DNA from 2 places in the Exiguobacterium abrahamii genome. Region 1 is predicted to be linked to the other one. Evidence: predicted binding sites of a transcription regulator. Region 1 holds the regulator's gene; the other holds the start of a gene.
The links. Region 1 encodes Rex, which represses fermentation and respiration genes when NADH is low (regulators of the CRP and FNR family bind a similar motif). Its sites were predicted from a motif close to TTGTGAAATATTTCACAA; they were not measured.
Positions count from the first base shown of each region.

Region 2: a site for Rex is predicted at 2,831-2,848, ahead of ITJ88_RS12590 (formate/nitrite transporter family protein). Genes of this name have one in related genera too.

Region 1 is NZ_JADOYC010000001.1:8,587-12,875, forward strand. It holds gene ITJ88_RS00070 (ATP-binding cassette domain-containing protein) at 1-821, opposite strand, end outside; gene ITJ88_RS00075 (redox-sensing transcriptional repressor Rex) at 989-1,648, shown strand; gene ITJ88_RS00080 (twin-arginine translocase TatA/TatE family subunit) at 1,648-1,845, shown strand; gene tatC (twin-arginine translocase subunit TatC) at 1,853-2,632, shown strand; tRNA gene ITJ88_RS00090 (tRNA-Ala) at 2,737-2,812, shown strand; gene ITJ88_RS00095 (S8 family serine peptidase) at 3,037-4,289, shown strand, end outside.
Region 2 is NZ_JADOYC010000004.1:106,410-110,698, forward strand. It holds gene ITJ88_RS12570 (ArsR/SmtB family transcription factor) at 1-202, shown strand, start outside; gene ITJ88_RS12575 (CHASE3 domain-containing protein) at 248-886, opposite strand; gene ITJ88_RS12580 (YitT family protein) at 1,080-1,946, opposite strand; gene ITJ88_RS12585 (hypothetical protein) at 2,083-2,685, shown strand; gene ITJ88_RS12590 (formate/nitrite transporter family protein) at 2,869-3,705, shown strand; gene ITJ88_RS12595 (YkvA family protein) at 3,742-4,161, opposite strand; gene ITJ88_RS12600 (aminopeptidase) at 4,260-4,289, shown strand, end outside.

The DNA of each region.
Region 1 (4,289 bases):
GCGATTTCTTCTTGCTGCTGCTCGAACTGCTTCATTTCCTGATCGTACAAGGCGGCTTTTTGCTCCAAGTACTTCGTGTAGTTACCGGTGAACTTACGACAGACATTGCGTGACAATTCATAGACGACATTGACGACTTGGTCGAGGAAGTACCGGTCGTGCGAGACGATTAAGACGGCACCACGATAACCACCGAGGTAACTTTCGAGCCAAGCGAGCGTATCGATGTCAAGGTGATTGGTCGGCTCATCGAGAATGAGAAGCTCTGGTGCTTGTAAGAGCATCTTCGCTAAGGCAAGCCGTGTCCGTTGACCACCGGATAATGTCTGAATCCGGCGCGAATAATCATCCGGATAAAAGCGCATCCCGTGCAGAACGGAGCGGATATTTGCTTCGAACTGATAACCACCCGCTTCTGAGAAGTCGTGTTGCGCTTGATCGTATGTCTTCAAGAGACGATCGTACGCGACCGGGTCGTTCAAGATATGCTCCATACCCATTTCGATTTCCATCCGGCGCAGTGTTCGTTCTTGTTCCTGAAGATGTTCGAAGACAGTCAGCATCTCGTTCCAGATCGTCTCGTTCGATTCGAGACCACTGTCCTGCGCGAGATAACCGATTTTGACATCCTTGCCTTTCATGATGTCGCCCGAGTCATGACTGAGTTCGCCAGCAATGATTTTGAGCAGGGTCGATTTACCGGCACCGTTTCGTCCGACGAGCGCAATGCGATCGCGCTCTTGTACTTCCAATTTGATATTTTCTAAAATCGGCTCGACGCCGAATGATTTCGAGAGTTGGTTGACTTGTAAGAGTATCATTTCCATCCATCCTTCCACCCTTTAGTCTATCACGAACAAAAGCGCGAGGTCCTGCGGAATATATTATTTGTGACTCTATGTGAAGTGGTTTACAATCAAGGAGAGTAGAAAGCTTTTTGCAAAGATTTGGGTGCCACGATGGATGTGGCCGAAGGGGGAACTGCAGGATGAATGGACCAGACACAAAAATTCCACAAGCGACAGCAAAACGGTTGCCGCTATATTATCGCTTCATCCAAAGTTTATACAATTCAGGCAAGCTCCGCGTCTCTTCTGCTGAGTTAAGCGAGGCGGTGAAGGTTGATTCAGCAACGATTCGTCGCGATTTTTCCTACTTTGGGGCATTAGGGAAGAAGGGGTATGGATATAACGTTCAACATCTCTTAACGTTTTTCCGCAAAACCTTGAATCAAGATGAGGTGACGAATGTTGCCTTAATCGGGGTCGGTCATCTCGGAACAGCGTTTGCAAATTATAACTTTTTAAAGAATAATAGTACTCGGATAGTCGTTGCGTTTGATGCGGACGAAGAGAAGGTCGGAACAACGACGCATGACGTTCCAATCTATCATGTTTCGGACATGAAAGAACAAATCGAAGCGAATCAGGTCGATGTCGCCATCTTGACGGTTCCATCCCAGTTCGCGCAGTCAGTAGCGGATGAGTTAGTCGAGTATGGTGTGACAGGCATCCTGAACTTTACGCCAGCGCGGTTGAACGTGCCAGCGAGCGTCCGGGTCCATCACATTGATTTATCGATCGAGTTGCAGTCGTTAGTTTATTTCATGAAGCATTATTCGCAATCAGCTGAAGGAGTGAAATCATAATGGAAAACCTTATTCCGCTCACACTAGGTATCGGACCTGCGAGCATCGGATTAATCGCGGTCGTCGCATTGATCATTTTCGGACCGAAGAAGTTACCAGAATTCGGACGCGCTGCAGGTCAGACATTGAAAGAGTTCAAGAATGCCACGAACGGCATCATGGACGACGATAAAAAGGACGAACCGAAAGAGAAGTGATTGAATCATGACGGTTGATCAAGAGCAAAGCATGACGTCGCACCTTGACGAACTGCGTAAGCGGATCGTCTGGTCGCTTATCATCGTCGTCGTCCTGTTCGCTGTCGCATTTCCGCTCGTCCGACCGCTCGTTCGCTTCTTGCAAGCGGACTTAAAAGAGCTCGGCATCGGTTTGAATGCCTTCAACGTCGCCGATCCTTTAATGTTGTATTTGAATCTTGCGTTCATCATTGCGCTGATTTTAGCGTCACCGTTCTGGATGTATCAACTCTGGGCATTCGTCCGACCAGGACTTTATGACAAGGAGCAAAAAGCGACATTGACGTATATTCCGGTCATCTTCTTTCTGTTTTTGGCTGGCGTAGCCTTCTCGTATTTCTGGTTGCTTCCCTTCTTGCTTGAAGTCTCAACGGATCTCGGGAAAGAGCTCGGAATCGAACAAGTCATCGGAGTGGAAAACTATTTCAGTTTCCTCATCCGATTGACGATGCCGTTCGGTCTTCTGTTCCAATTGCCGGTCGTGACGATGTTCCTGACACGTCTTGGTCTCGTGACGCCATATTTCATGCGAAAGAATCGGAAATATGCGTACTTTGCGCTGTTCGTCGTTGCGGCATTGATCGCACCGCCGGACGTGACGTCACACTTGATGATCTCGGTGCCATTGTTCGTTCTCTATGAGATCAGCATCTTGATTTCTGCGCGGACATACAAAAAGGTCTTGATCCTCGAGCAACAGGCAGAGCTTGAACGACAGGCGGATTTGATGCGTGAATTGAATAAATGAATCGTGAATTCCTTCCGACGATTTTGGAAGGAATTCTTTTTTATGAAAGCGTTATTTTTATATTGATAAAGCAGTTAGCGATGCGTATACTAAAGATAATTCATGGGGGCTTAGCTCAGCTGGGAGAGCGTTTGGCTGGCAGCCAAAAGGTCGTCGGTTCGATCCCGATAGTCTCCACCAATACCAAATATCCAACTCCTCGAGGCGTCGAGGAGTTTTTATTTTTCTCCCAGTTAAATTCCTTAAAAATATAAAATGTCACGTAAAACAAATAAATTAAAAAAATAGGCAAATATAAATTGTTTATTTCCATTAAATTCATTAAACTAAATATACAGAATTTTCGTTTAACTGTTTTATCAGTAGTACTACTATGGTTTTACAGAAAAGGGGAAAACGAACGCATGAAGAAGAAGATTGCACTTATGGCAGCCGTCTTAATGACGTCTTCCAATCTAGTCAGTGCGCAAGGTGCACTGTCGTCGCAAGACAAAGCAACGGGTCAAAAACCGCAGACACTCTCTTTGAAGAAATCGGGGCAAGAGAAGAACTACAAACAATCGGATAAAGTCCGTGTCGTCATCGAGATGGAAGAGAAGCCGGCGATTCAAATCGCCCAGGCTCAAAACAAGCGGTATAGCACATTGAGCAATGCCGAAAAAGAGTCGATCAAAGATCGCCTCGTCAACGTCCAAAAATCAGTCAAGTCAGCCATCGCTAAAAAGGCGATTCCCGTTACATATAAGGAAAGCTTCACGACCGTCATCAACGGATTCAGTGGTGAAGTCAAGTTCGGCGACATCGAAGACATCAAACAACTGAGCGGAGTCAAGAGCGTACATATCGCCCATGAATACGCGCGTCCGGAAGTTGCTAAAGGTGCCAAGCCAGACATGCTGTACAGCAAGGACATGGTCAATGCGAAGGAAACATGGCAGGACTATGGTTTTAAAGGGGAAGGAACAATCGTTGCCGTCATCGATACGGGAATCGATCCATCGCATAAGGACATGGTCTTGAGCCCAGAAACGAAGATCGATTTGACTTCTTCGAAAGTCGATAGTGCGAAAGAAACAAAAGGCTTAAAAGGAAAGTACTTCACGGAAAAAGTACCGTACGGCTATAACTATGCCGATCACGATAGCGAAATCCGTGATTTAGGTGCGGGCGCATCAATGCACGGGATGCACGTCGCGGGTACGGTCGGAGCAAACGGGGATGAAGCAAACGGCGGCATCAAAGGAGTCGCACCGGAAACACAGCTCCTTGCGATGAAGGTCTTTGGAAACGATCCAGGAATGCCATCGACATTCAGCGATATCTACATTAAAGCGATCGATGATGCGATTGCACTCGGAGCCGATGTCATCAACATGAGTCTCGGTTCGACGGCATCGTTCGTCAATGCAGATGATCCAGAACAACGCGCAATCGTCAACGCGATGAACAACGGTATCTTGTGTGCGATTTCTGCTGGTAACTCGGCATTCGCAGGTCATGGTGCAGGTAATCCGTACACAGCGAACCCGGATATCGGTGTCGTCGGTGCACCAGGTTTAACGAGCCAAGCACTCCAAGTCGCATCACTCGAAAATACGAAATTGACACTCGAAGGCATGGCGCTGACGATTGACGGTCAGGATGCTGGTTATTTGGC
Region 2 (4,289 bases), on a different contig from region 1:
ATGCGTTTGTGATGTCTCGGCTTCTGTCGACTGTTCGATTGCAACAGCGTCGCATCATCTTCGATCTTTGTTGAAACAAGGACTCGTCAAGTTTCGAAAAGACGGTAAAGTCGTCTATTATTCCTTGGATGACCATCATGTGTCATCGCTTGTACATATGGCGATGGAACATGTACAAGAGGGAAAAGCAATGTCTGAATGAGTCTTTAGAATAAACGAAAAGCGCAGCCAAAGCTGCGCTTTTCGTTTATTCTAAAGACGATTGTTCTGATCCTTTTGGAGCGAAGCGGTGGAAGAAAAAGACCGTGGCACTAATCAGTAAAAAGGACAGGATGGAGAGACCAAGACACATCCATTTATATGTAGCGATCAAAGTATCTGATTGTTGTAATTTGGCTTGAAGCGTTTTATACAAATCATCTTTCACACGGGATAAGTCTTCGAGAATCGTTTGAGTCGTCTGAGTTGACTGTCTAGCAAGACGTTTTGCGGCTGTTGGACTTTGACGTTCATAGACGACAAACACGCGTTCAATTTCGGACTCCCAAACATTGTTGCGGCGAAGAAGATCTTTAATCGTCCCTGGAGTAGTCGACGATTGGTTCAGACTATTGCGCAAATCATGGATTTTAGACGTTGAAAAGTAATATTGTTCGATATAACGATTATCTTCATACAATAAGAGACCACGAACCGCATTAGCACGATCTCGATTGTGTTCGACCAACTGATCTACCTGATTGATTAACGGTATATCATGATCCTTCATTTGCTCGGTCATCGTTGCAATCGTCCGATAACCGGATAACGCATAGATGATTGGGATAGAGGCGAATAAGCTGACCAAGAAAATCAGCAGAATACGCTGACGCCAAAGAGAGTGCATGCAATCATTCCTTTAAATAAAAGACATGTCATAAGCTTAACTACTATCGTAAAAAAAGTGAAGCCTGTCTATTTTTTGAATAGGGATAATGATCAAAAAAGTGAATAATACTCATAAAAAAGCAGGAAAGATGATGCAATACGAGAAGCTGTTTTAAGAAGATGAAAAAAGCACAGCTAAGCTGCGCTTGGTGTTAAAACGAATACGAATGTTCCTTGTAATTGCCGAAGACAGTGTGGATTTCCGAGAATGTAACGAATGCATTCGGTTCGACAGAAGAGACGATTTCTTGCAAACGGACGATTTCATTATTTTGAACGACGACATAGACCATTTTTTTCGTTCGGTTGGAATATCCTCCACGTGCATCGAGAATCGTGACACCACGACCGAGTTCTTTTGTAATGACTTCATTGATTTCATCTGCTTTCTCACAAATGATGATACATTGCTTAGAAGCAGAATAGAAACTGTAAACCGTCTGAAGGGCTTTGGCACGAACAAAGCTCATGATGAGAGCATACATAACGTGTTTAAGATCAAATACCCACCATACAAGGATGTAGATGACAAGATCTTGCATCAGAAATATACGAGGAAGTGGCCAGTTATGAAAACGAGCAAAGAAAAACTTTCCGAGAATATCAAGCCCTCCAGTTGAAGCACCACCGAAGAAGATCAATGCCATTGCAAGACCAGAGACTAGACCAGCAAAGATGGAAGCGACGAGTGGATCGTTTAAAGATTCCGGAACGATTTGAGTCGGAATCCAGTCAATTAAAAAGGAAGAAGCAATGACGATAATTCCAGATAAGAACATGAATCGTTTGCGTAGGAAACGGAAACCTAAAAGGAAGAGGGGAATGTTTAAGAGCAATTGCGTTAATCCAATTGGCGTGTGGAAGAGCTCTTGAATAATGAGCGTGATCCCCATGATACCGCCTGATCCGATATCATTTGGAGATAGTAGTAGGCTGATGTAAAGGGAATACAGCAATGTACCAATGATTAAGAAACTGATTTTTTCAACTCTCTTTTTCTGTGGGTGTGTTGTAGTCATGGCAATATGATGAGTGACCTCATGCTCCTCCTTCTGTGAGTATCTGCATGCAAGAGTACGCTCAAATGCATAAAATTTCAACCCTTCTTATGAAAAAAGATGAAAAAGGGTACGTTTTTTTAGGAAGGTGATGAAAATGAAGAAAATGTTATGGATTCTTGGTTGTATCTGCTTAGGAATATTGGTTGGAATTCGTCTTTTCGAACAACCCAATGAAAAAAATCAATCATCCATTTGGCATGATGGTGATCTTGTAGCGAGACAAGTGGGTGCCTCGATGATGAATACGGTAGCGGTTCGTCAATTAGCCGAACAACTTCCGTTCTCATCAGAATTAAAACAGGTAGATGTCGAAGGAGAATCGTTACGTCTTGCCTATGAAGTGACAGGAAAAGAGCGACAAGCTTGGATTGGTACCGATACTGGGACACTACAAGTGAATCAGGATTTTTTGAAAGCTCGGTTATCTAAAGTGCTGATGCATCATACGCTTGTTTTATTTTCAACGATTCCTGATTTGACCGATCTCGAAATTCACTACACGGATCCGTATTCAGGTGCAGATTTTACGATGGACAGGAAAACATTCGACGCCTACACTCCGACCGATATTGAACGAGCTACTTCCTCTTCTAGACGCTTTAATCGGGTCGTTATTGATGGTTATGTGCTCGATGCATCAAGGCGAAACACGTTCTTTGAACGCTTCGCATCACGACTACGAATTCAAACTAATTAGTTGTATAAAACAAGAAAAGGCATTTTTCACAATCTCGACACAATGATATCGTTTACATCTCGTTCTTTTATAAAAACGATAAAACAGGTCTATTCAATACTTGAACATCTTTTAAGATGGAAGTATGATAATAAATGAACAAACATTGTGAAGTGTTGAACAAAAGAAAGAGAGGTTTCTACGATGAACGAGGTAGAAGCATTAGAAGGATTACGGAATAAAGCAATCAAGTCGACGCGCATGCTACAAATGCGTCCTCTCGAGTACTTAGTTCGTGCCATGCTAGCGGGGATTTTCATTGGATTTGCAATTATTTTTACCTTAAAAGCAATTAACGGTCTATATATGGCGGAGTCACCTGTTGCGACACTTGTTGGTGGACTGACCTTCGGAGTGGCACTCGTCCTGATCGTTTACGGTGGGGCAGAGCTGTTCACAGGAAATACGATGTATTTCACGACGGCGACGATGCGCGGCTATACGACGAAGATGGATACGATGAAGGTCTGGTTGATCTGTCTGATTGGAAATGGACTTGGAGGATTAGCGTTTGCGCTACTCTTTTCTCAAACAGGAATCATCCAAGAGCTTGGTATGAACAACTGGTTATTTTCTGTCTCAGAAACGAAGATCCACCATACGACGTGGGAAATCTTCACACGAGCTATCTTCTGTAACTGGATGGTCTGTTTAGCGATTTTCATTCCAAAGAACATGAAGAATGAGTTGGCGCAGATCATGATGATGATGGTACTGGTCGCAGTCTTCTTTGCTTCTGGATTTGATCACGTCATCGCCAATATGGCATTGTTCTCCATTGCGTTAGTCGTACCACATCCGGATACGATCACATTTGCCGGAGCGATGCATAACCTGTTGCCAGCTTTAGCTGGAAACATCATTGGTGGAGCAGTCTTTATGGGAATGATCTATACGTGGCTGAATAAAGAAAAATTAGAAGTAGATGAATCACGTCAATCCACGACACCTGTTCATATTGCTTCGAAACAAAATGCATAATCAAAAAGCAGCTGTCGCGACAGCTGCTTTTTTCATTCATTCCATATGTTGAAAGCGATCGACGTCTGCAGCCAGTTCTTCGTAAATCGTCTCGACGATTTGTGCATCATCGAAGAGCCCGAGGACGTTATCGTCCGGTAAGGCGTCAACAGGAGACGTGAAGTACAGAACGGCCGTCAATAACAATTGTTCCTGCTCCGCATGCATTTCGAATTTTTTCTGATAGAGAGCACGAAGCATTTCAAGCAGTTGTTTTAATTGAAAATAAAGGACGAGTTCTGCCTCGCGTTCGATGTCCAAGCTTTCTGTAGACGCGATATCTTGCGTCAAGTGCGCAAGTCCGATTTCTGCTCGAACTAACAATTCTTGCTGTGCTTTTTCATCACCAACGAGGTCGAGTGCCTGTCGGTGAAAATACGTATAAGCCGATTTAAAATCGCCGGGTGTGAATTCCATGGTGATGCCTCCTTCTCTTCTCTTTCTAGTTTCGCCTTATTTCTTGCAAAATTGCAACTATTTCGTGAAAATAAAGATACAAGAAAGGGGATTACATAATGCCGACACAAGCAGAATTACAACAATAC